DNA from 2 places in the Bradyrhizobium sp. ORS 111 genome. Region 2 is predicted to be linked to the other one. Evidence: riboswitches for the same ligand, from Rfam matches in the RefSeq annotation. Region 2 holds a riboswitch; the other holds the start of a gene.
The links. Region 2 has a riboswitch for cobalamin ahead of metE (5-methyltetrahydropteroyltriglutamate--homocysteine S-methyltransferase). Riboswitches for the same ligand answer to the same signal wherever they lie in the genome.
Positions count from the first base shown of each region.

Region 1: another riboswitch for cobalamin. It lies ahead of P6U30_RS34635 (DUF1636 family protein); the one in region 2 lies ahead of metE (5-methyltetrahydropteroyltriglutamate--homocysteine S-methyltransferase).

Region 1 is NZ_CP120701.1:7,490,221-7,495,263, reverse strand. Features, by position in the region: gene cobN (cobaltochelatase subunit CobN) at 1-233, opposite strand, end outside; gene cobW (cobalamin biosynthesis protein CobW) at 233-1,267, opposite strand; gene P6U30_RS34635 (DUF1636 family protein) at 1,264-1,638, opposite strand; cobalamin riboswitch at 1,729-1,939, opposite strand; gene cobO (cob(I)yrinic acid a,c-diamide adenosyltransferase) at 1,982-2,632, shown strand; gene P6U30_RS34625 (cobyric acid synthase) at 2,653-4,101, shown strand; gene cobD (threonine-phosphate decarboxylase CobD) at 4,106-5,043, opposite strand, start outside.
Region 2 is NZ_CP120701.1:1,976,301-1,981,343, forward strand. Features, by position in the region: gene P6U30_RS09130 (MFS transporter) at 1-530, shown strand, start outside; cobalamin riboswitch at 1,239-1,439, shown strand; gene metE (5-methyltetrahydropteroyltriglutamate--homocysteine S-methyltransferase) at 1,541-3,874, shown strand; gene P6U30_RS09140 (GDP-L-fucose synthase family protein) at 4,415-5,043, opposite strand, start outside.

The DNA.
Region 1 (5,043 bases), 2.5 Mb from region 2:
TGCGACAAGGTCCGCTCGATATAGGTGTCGACCGACAGCGGATGGCGCAGGTCGGCCAGATTCGCGAGCCGCAGCGACGGCAGCGATCGACGGCCGCGCCGCCAGCCGGAAGCAAACGCGGCAAGATCGCTGTCGGAGAACGAGAGCACCACGAGCTCGGCTGGAGCCTGGCCGAGATCCCTTGGTGTCGCGGTCTCCTCGAGACCGCGGCTCTCGCGGAAGACGATGTGCATCAGACACCAAGTCGCGCCTTGATGGCGGCCTCATCGATTTCGCCGTGTTCGCCGATCACGACCAGCTTCGACTGCCTCGGCCGCGCGCCCCAGGGCATGTCGAACTGATGTCGCACCCGCTCGCCGACAGATTGCACCAGTAGCCGCATCGGCTTGCCCTGGATCGCGATATAGCCCTTGGCGCGCAGCACATTCTGCTCGCGCGCCAGTCCCTTGACCGATGCAACTAGAGCATCGACATCGGAGACTTCCGGGAGATCGATCACCACGGAGTTGAAGTCATTGTGTTCGTGCTCGTCCTCGCCGTCGTGGTGAGACGGACGCGCCGCGAGGTCATCTTCGGCGGCGGCCGCGAGACCCAGGATCACGCGCGCGTCGACCGCGCCGTCGACGACCGGCAACATCGGCACCTGCCGCGGCATTTCGGCCGCGATCGCCAACTTCGCGGCCTCGAGGCCGTCAGCGCCGGCGAGGTCCGCCTTGGTCAGCAGCACGATGTCGGCGCAGGCGATCTGATCCTCGAACACCTCGGACAGCGGCGTCTCGTGGTCGAGATTGTCGTCAGCGGCGCGCTGTGCGTCGACCGCGGCCGGGTCGGGGGCAAAGCGGCCGGCCGCAACAGCCTCCGCGTCGGCCAGTGCGATCACGCCGTCGACCGTAATCCGCGAACGGATCTCCGGCCAATCGAACGCCTTCAGCAGCGGCTTAGGCAGCGCGAGCCCCGATGTCTCGATCACGATATGATCGGGTTTCACGCGGCGCGCCAGCAATTGCTCCATCGCCGGGATGAAATCGTCGGCGACTGTGCAGCAGATGCAGCCATTAGCGAGCTCGACGATGTTCTCGCTTGGACAATTGGCGTCGGCGCAGGACTTCAGGATGTCCCCGTCGACTCCTTCGCCGCCGAACTCATTCACCAGCACCGCAAGCTTCTTGCCGTTGGCATTCCTGATCAGATGCTGGATCAGCGTCGTCTTGCCCGATCCGAGAAAGCCGGTGACGACGGTGACGGGCACCTTGGTGAGCGTGGTCATTCTGCGGCCTCTGGCACAACGGCGATGGGTGGAATGCGGGCGAGTGATTGCTTGCGAAAGATTTCCGGCCGGCTGCGCCACGGCACGATGCCGTCGGGTGCCGCCGCATAGGCGGACGCACCGGCGACCACATCCGTCGCATTGGCTTCGGACAGGCGGCCATAGACATACGACCACCGTCCCGGCGCGCTGAGCGCGACCGAGCAGCCCTGGCTGCACGCCGACAGGCATTCGACCGGAATCAGATTGACGCCGTCAGGCACACCGGCATCGCGGATCGCGGCATGCAGGCGCGCACCAGGCGTGGTCTCGCCTTCCGCGAGCGTCTGGCCGGCGCGGCAGGTGATGCAGACATGAAGTGTAACGCTCATCGCCCTTCCTGATTGACAGCGGGAGGCGATGAGGCAGACGAACCGTTCGATGGAAAGGTTCGTTCCCCGTCGCGGAACACCCCGTCCGCTGGTCTCAACGTCTGCGCTGGCAGGTCTCCCGGCTTGCGGAGCAGGGGGTTATCCCTTCGATCCCCGCCTTCCCGATTCCTTTTGGAATCAGTGGCTTTGGGCATCTCTCCGGTCACGGTCGCGGGGGCGGCTGCGCTTCGGGCCGACTTGAGCCCTATCGCATTCCCTCTTCGCCTGTCGTAGGACAGGCACCAACGCAGGGCTCACCATTCGTCCAAGCCCGGAACTTGTCAAGCCGAAGGAACGTCAGATGATGTCCGAACGAGATGCCGCCGAGGACGAAGCCGGTGGCTCCGAGGCTGCGCTGGAAGCTCGCCATGCCGCCAAGATGGCTAAAAAGAAAGACGCTCGCGATCGAATCATGGCGACCAAGAGCGGTGAGAAAGGACTGATCATCGTCCATACCGGCGCGGGCAAGGGAAAATCGTCCTCCGCCTTCGGCATGATCGTCCGCTGCGTGGCGCACGGGTTTCCCTGCGCGGTGGTGCAGTTCATCAAGGGCGCTTGGGATACCGGTGAACGCCGCCTGCTGACCGGACACTTCGGCGACCTCTGTCAATTCCACGCGATGGGCGAAGGCTTCACCTGGGAAACGCAGGATCGCGCCCGCGACATCGCCGCCGCCCAAGCCGGCTGGGAAAAAGCCAAGCAACTGATCTCCGATCCAAGCTTGCGCATGGTCGTGCTCGACGAGATCAACATCGCGCTGCGTTATGACTATCTGGCGATCGCCGACGTCGTCGATTTTCTCAAGACCTCGAAGCCGCCGATGACGCATGTCGTGCTCACCGGGCGCAATGCCAAGGAGGAACTGATCGAGATCGCCGATCTCGTGACCGAGATGACGCTGGTGAAGCATCCGTTCCGGTCCGGCATCAAGGCGCAGCCGGGCGTCGAGTTCTGACGGCGTAGCTGGACCACGCGATGGCGCGCGCATTGATGATCCAGGGAGCGGGCTCGGACGTCGGCAAATCGCTGATCGTCGCGGGCCTTGCGCGCGCGGCGAAGCGGCGTGGCCTCCGTGTATTGCCGTTCAAGCCGCAGAACATGTCGAACAACGCGGCCGTCACCGCTGACGGCGGCGAGATCGGACGCGCGCAGGCGCTGCAGGCGCTCGCCGCCGGCGTCGAGCCGCATACCGACATGAACCCGGTGCTGCTGAAGCCGGAGAGCGATGTCGGCGCGCAGATCATCGTGCAGGGCAAGCGCGTCGCAACCGCCCGTGCCTGGGAATATGCCGCCATAAAGCCCTCGCTGATGGGTGCGGTGCTGGAGAGTTTCGAGCGGCTGAAGCATCGTGCCGATCTCGTGCTGGTCGAAGGGGCCGGCAGCCCCGCCGAAGTCAATCTGCGCAAGGCCGACATCGCCAACATGGGCTTCGCGCGCAAGGCCGACGTCCCGGTGGTGGTGATCGGCGATATCGATCGCGGCGGCGTCATCGCGCAACTCGTCGGCATCAAGACGGTGATCGATCCCGAGGATGCCGCGATGATCCGCGGCTTCATCATCAACAAATTTCGCGGCGATCCGACCCTGTTCGACGACGGCTACCGGCTGATCGAAGCCCGTACGTCGTGGCGCGGCTTTGGCGTGCTGCCTTACTTCATCCGCGCCGGCGAGCTTCCGGCCGAGGACGCGCTCGGACTTGGCGAGGCGCGCAAGCCCGGCCAGCGCAAGATCGCGTTTCTGGCGCTGTCGCGCATCGCCAATTTCGATGATCTCGATCCGCTCAAGCTCGAGCCGGGCGTCGACCTCGTGATGGTGCGTCCCGGCGAAGCCATTCCGGGCGACGCCAGGCTCGTGATCGTACCGGGCTCGAAATCAACCCGCGGGGACCTTGCCTTTCTGCGCGCGCAGGGCTGGGATATCGATCTTCTGGCGCATCATCGCCGCGGCGGCCATGTGCTCGGTCTGTGCGGCGGATATCAGATGCTCGGACAGAGCGTGGCCGATCCGGACGGGATCGAAGGCCCCGCCGGTGAGACGCGCGGCCTCGGACTTCTTGATGTTGCGACCGTCATGACCGAGCAGAAGACGCTGATACGCGTCGACGCTATCAATGCCGCCACCAGTCAACCGATCAGCGCCTACGAGATCCATATCGGGCGAACCGACGGCCCGGATCGGGCCCGGCCGTTCGCGTTTGTTGACAGCGCGCCGGAAGGCGCTGTGTCCAGCGATGGACGCGTTCAGGGCAGTTACCTGCACGGCCTGTTCGCGTCAGACCATTTCCGCAAGGCTTTTCTGGCGCAACTCGACGTTCCCGCCACGGACCAGGCGTACGGCGCCAGGGTTGACGGCGCGCTCGATGCACTCGCCGATCACATCGAGGCGCATCTTGACGTGGATGGGTTGCTTGCATTGGCGCGGTGAAGCGCTAGCTCGACAGCACCGCGGCAAGACGGGACCATTCCGTTTCGCTCCCGGGCAGACCAAGGCGTAGCCATCCCGGGCGTTGCTGGAAGACGCGCGACCAGATCTGGCCCCGCGCCAGCTTCTCGTGCGCAGCCAGGGCGTCGCCGGTCTCGTAGAGCCGGAACAGCGGCGTGCCGCCGACCAATGTCCAGCTCTGCGATCGGACCATCGCATCGAGCCTGAGGCAATCGCTTGCGAGACGTGCCGACGTGGCCATTTTCCAGGCATCGTCGCGCAATGCGCGCCGCCCGATCGCAATCGCGGCAGCCGACACCGGCCACGGGCCGGCCATCGCCGCAAGCGCGGCGATCTCCCGCTCGCTGCCGATCGTAAAACCGAGCCGCAGGCCGGCGAGCCCGTAGAACTTCCCGAACGAACGCAGGATGAGGAGACCATCTTGCGCGGCCCGTGATGCAAGCGACAGGTCCGGAACGGTGTCGGCGAAACTCTCGTCGATCACGAGCCGGCCGACACGCGGCCGCAGCGCCCGCAGCTCGCTCCGATCGTGACGTGTTCCATCGGGATTGTTGGGATTGACCACCACGGCGAGATCGGCGCCCGCGAGGGCTTCGAGATCGGAAACCTCGGTGACGTCCCAGCCGGAGGCCGAGAGAACCGCGGCGTATTCATTGTAGGTCGGCGCAAGGATGCGCACCCGGCCCCGCGTCGATACATGCGGCAGCAACTGGATGGCCGCCTGCGCGCCGCCCAGCGCCACGATCGGCGCATCGGTGGCATAGGCGTGCCGTGCCGCATCATGGAGCGATTCGATGTCGGTCCGCGACGGCAACGCGTTCCAGAGTCTCGGGTCCACATCGACCACGGGATAAGGCAGCCGGTTGATTCCGGTCGACAGATCGATCCAGTCGTCCGGCCGGCCACCGAACCGTTGCTGCGCGA
Region 2 (5,043 bases):
TGATAGCGGTGCTTGCGGCCATCACCTTCCTTGTCGAAGGCGCGATGATCGACTGGAGCGCCTTATTTCTCATTGACAGAGGTCTTGTGGCGCAAGAGCATGGCGGGTTCGGTTATATGTTGTTTTCCATCGCGATGACCGCAGGCCGTCTCGCCGGAGATGCCCTCGTGATCAGAATCGGAGACCGCGCCACACTGATGTTCGGACCTGTGCCGATCATGATCGGTTTTGTGGCCCTGCTGGCCGCGCCGGTGGCTGCGATTGCCATGGCGGGTTTGCTGCTTATCGGATTGGGTGCATCGAATATCGTGCCGGTGTTATGCCGCCGTGCTGGCAAGCAGAAGGTGATGCCGGCAGGTTTGGCGATCGCAGCCGTCACGACGGCGGGTTACGCCGGTATCCTCGTCGGTCCAGCTGGCGCCGGGCTCGTTGCACACATGGCTGGGCTGCCTTTTGCTCTCGCGATACTAGGAGCACTCATGTGCATCGTCACGCTGTCGGCCCGGACTGTGACGGCCAACCCTCGCTGATTGTTGGAGAAGGACATGTAGGCCTTCTGCCAAGCGGTTGCGCACGGTTGGCACCCATCACCGCCACTCGGGGGTAGCAACATAGCGAGGACGCTGCGAAAGAGAACGGTTATGGCCAAGAAGCACTGTCGCAGAATGGCCGTTGGTCCAGCGGCCTGAAATACATAGCAAACGCAGTGCTGGTCCGTTCGACATCGATGGGGGCGCCCAGCACGGCAAAAGCGAGATTGATTGATAGTGCCGAGATCTTCCATGCCTTCCAGAGCATATTCGCACGTCTCGGCGCACACGGCCGACGGGATAGATACGTTACCGGGAGCTGCTTACCGGCCCAGCCGCTCGAACCACTTTGCCCGGGATGGGCAAGCTGATTTGACCCACAGCTTCCAAGGGTGACGGTCCCGCAAGGCGGATCTTGCTAAGTTGTCGAGAGATTCACATGTCGAAGATGCTAGTAAAGGCTACCGACTGGTAGCTCGGTCGAAGCCGATCTGTCGCGTGCCATCGGCTGCAGGCAAAATGCGACCCCGATGTACTCGCGCGTGCAGAGACCAGGGCCGAGTTCGAAGCGAGCACTGCCCGGCACACTCATCGCGCAAAGGGGGCTTTAGATCGCGATCGTCGCGATGGAGCCACACCTACAGACTTGTTGAGCGGAGCCGCAGAAGGATGCCGTGCCAAGAGGTTGACGGAACGCTGCTTGTTCGGATAACTGATTTTCGTCGAGGTTCTCCGGAGCGCACTGATCCGGAGCTAAGAGGGAAGCCGGTCGAATGCCGGCGCTGCCCCCGCAACTGTAAGCGGCGAGCCGCTGTCCAATAAAGTCACTGAAACCGCTTGGTTTCGGGAAGGCCGGACAGCAGCGATGACCCGCAAGCCAGGAGACCTGCCCCGACAACATATTCGTCCGCGGGCGGGGTGTCCCGGTGGTGCGCCAAGCAATTGCCGCTTCGGCGGCTTTTCCTGCACGCAATCGCCATGACCTCTGCCCCAAACCAGGGGTTAGAGCTATGTCCGTCCTTTCACTTCCCGTTGCTACACTTGGTACGCCACGCATCGGTCCGCGCCGTGAACTCAAATTCGCGCTCGAAAGCTACTGGACCGGGAAGTCCACCGAAGCGCAGCTGCTTGAAGCGGCAGCTGGACTGCGCACTGCTAACTGGGCGCGGCAGAAATCGCTCGGCGCGACCGTCATTCCGTCGAATGATTTCTCGCTTTACGATCATGTGCTCGACACCAGTGTGATGGTGGGCGCCATTCCGGATGTTTACGCTTGCACCACAGGTCCTGTACCGCTCTACACCTACTTCGCTATGGCGCGCGGTGCGCCGAACGGTGAACTCGATGCGAGTTGCCCTCACTCCAATCCTGCACAGGGCGCGCCTGCGCAGGAGATGACGAAGTGGTTCGACACCAATTACCACTATATGGTCCCTGAATTTCACAAGGGGCAGATCTTCAGGCTTTCTTCTCGAAAGCCGATTGAGGAATATGAGGAGGCAAAGGGGCTTGGTTACCAGACGCGTCCCGTGCTGATTGGCCCAGTGACCTTCCTGAAGCTTGGCAAGAGCGCAGATCCTTCATTCAATCCATTGTCGCTGTTGGATCGACTGCTGCCGGTCTATGTCGACGTTCTTCGTGAGCTGGTCGCGCGCGGCGCAGAATGGGTTCAGCTCGATGAGCCCTGTCTGGTCTTGGACCTCGACGAAATATCCCGCAAAGCCTTGCTTCGTACCTATACCTATTTTGCTAGGGAGATACCTGCTCTTAAAATCATGCTGGCGACCTACTTTGGGACCATCGGCGGTAATCTCGATACGGCCTTGGCTTTGCCGGTTTCCGGGCTCCACGTCGACTTGGTAAGGGGGGCAGACCCGCTGAACGCGATCGTCGCTGGGATTCGCAACGATCTCGTTCTCTCACTGGGGGTCGTCGATGGGCGCAACGTTTGGCGCTCCAACCTTTCAGCGCTGGTCGATCAGCTGGCGCCCACCGTGGCAAAACTCGGCACTGATCGCGTCCAGATCGCCCCCTCATGTTCGCTGCTCCATGTTCCAATCGACCTGGGGCTCGAAACCGATCTCGATTCCGATGTAAAGAGCTGGCTGGCTTTCTCGGTTCAGAAAATTAAGGAACTAGCGACCCTAGGAAGGGCGCTTGCTGGCGATCGTGCCGGCGTGGCCGATGTGCTCGCGGCATCAAAAAACGCGGCACTTGCACGCGAGCAATCGCCCAAGATCCACAATGCGGACGTCGCTGCGCGCATGGCTGCGATCGACCAAACCAAGCGCTACCGTTGCAGTCCTTTCGCAAAGCGCGCCGAGGCCCAGCGCGCGCGGTTTGCCTTGCCGACATTTCCCACGACGACCATTGGATCGTTTCCGCAAACCGCGGAAGTTCGCAATGCCCGCGCTTGCCATGCCAAAGGAGGGTTGAGCAACGCGCAGTACGAGCAGTTTCTCAGAGAGGAAACGGCGCGTGCGGTGCTATGGCAGGAGAATATCGGGCTCGATGTTCTCGTGCATGGTGAGTTCGAGCGCAATGACATGGTGCAGTATTTCGGCGAGCAGCTTTCCGGATTCGCCTTCACCAAGCACGGTTGGGTTCAGTCGTATGGCTCGCGCTACGTCCGTCCACCAATTCTGTTTGGGGATGTCTCGCGGTCGAAGCCGATGACGGTCGAATGGTGGCGATACGCGCAGTCGCTGACCAACAAGCCAATGAAGGCAATGTTGACTGGACCGGTGACGATTCTGAACTGGTCTTTTGTCCGTGACGATATTCGGCGAAGCGATGCCTGTCGCCAGCTTGCGGTTGCGATCCGCGATGAGGTGCTCGACCTTGAGGAGGCGGGAGCGACAATAATCCAGATAGACGAGGCCGCGTTGCGCGAAGGGTTGCCGTTACGCAAATCACAATGGAGGAGTTATCTCGATTGGGCCGTGGATAGCTTTCGCATCTGTTCGTCCGGTGCTGCCGACGAAACTCAGATTCATACGCACATGTGCTATTCCGAATTCAACGATATCATCGATGCGATTGCGGCGATGGACGCAGACGTCATTTCGATCGAGACGTCGCGCTCGAAGATGGAATTGCTCGACGCCTTCAAGAACTACAAATATCCGAACGAAATCGGGCCGGGTGTCTACGATATCCATTCGCCACGCGTTCCCGGCAAGGACGAAATGAAAGATCTCATAACGCTGGCCAGGCAGCGATTGTCCGATTCGCAGCTCTGGATCAATCCAGATTGCGGCCTAAAAACCCGAAGATGGGAGGAGGTGCTTCCCGCCTTGGTCAATATGGTCGCAGCCGCCCGCGAGTTACGAGCAGCCTGCTGATTGCATGAAGATCGTCGGCCCGAACGCCGTCGTCGATGGTGAATGTCGACTCGGACAAATGCACTGCGCTGAAAGGCGGGCGGTCCAATTGCGTGAATATCCCGCTAGTCGGCGGGATATGGCGAAAAGACCGTTCCGGAGTCGATCACACGCCGGTCTGCGAAAGGCCGGCACACCCCAGGACCCGTGGTATTTCGCTTTGCCTGGTCGGATGGGCAACAAATTGCGTGGCGGCGGTACTGAAGCTTCGGCGAAAGCCTGCATCAAGGAGAGCGACAGGCTGCGGGCATAGAGTGGGCGCGTCCTACTCTGTCCTTTCGGTGAGGCGCATCGTCGCCATGATGCCATCGGGCAACCCCGTCTCACGATTTCGCGCGAATGCTCAGAATCAATCGTCAAGCGTTCGCGCTTTCGAATTCGAAAAGCTTGCAGCCTGGTCCGGCTGCCAAATCGGCGTCCCGATCGGGAGTAGAATCGCAACCGACTGATTGCGGCGCTCGATTGCTCTGCTTCATCCCTGCGTGTCCGGCACGAGTGGGCTTACTCTCGCCGTGCGTTACTGTCGTCGAGATACGCTCGATACGCGAGCCTGATGCCGTCCTTGAGCGAGGTGGAGGCGCGCCAGCCGAGCTTGGCCAGGCGGCTGACATCGAGCAGCTTGCGCGGCGTGCCGTCCGGGCGCGACGTGTCGAAGCTGATCTCGCCGCGATAGCCGACCGCAGCCGCGACCACGCGGGCGAACTCGGCAATGCTGATATCCTCGCCGGTGCCGATATTGACCAGTTCGGGAGAGGAATAGGCCTTCATCAGGTGGATGCAGGCGTCAGCGAGATCGTCGACATAGAGGAATTCGCGCCGAGGCGTGCCGGTACCCCACACCACGACGTTGGCCGCCCCCGACAGCTTAGCCTCATGGAAGCGGCGGATCAGCGCCGCGACGACGTGGCTGTACTCGGGGTGATAATTGTCGCCGGGACCGTAGAGGTTGGTCGGCATCACGCTGATGAAATCGGAGCCGTATTGGCTGCGATAGGTCTCCGCCATCTTGATGCCGGCGATCTTGGCAATGGCATAAGGCTCGTTGGTCTGCTCCAGAGGGCCGGTCAGCATCGAATCCTCGCGCAGCGGCTGCGCTGCCAGCCGCGGATAGATGCAGGACGAGCCGAAGA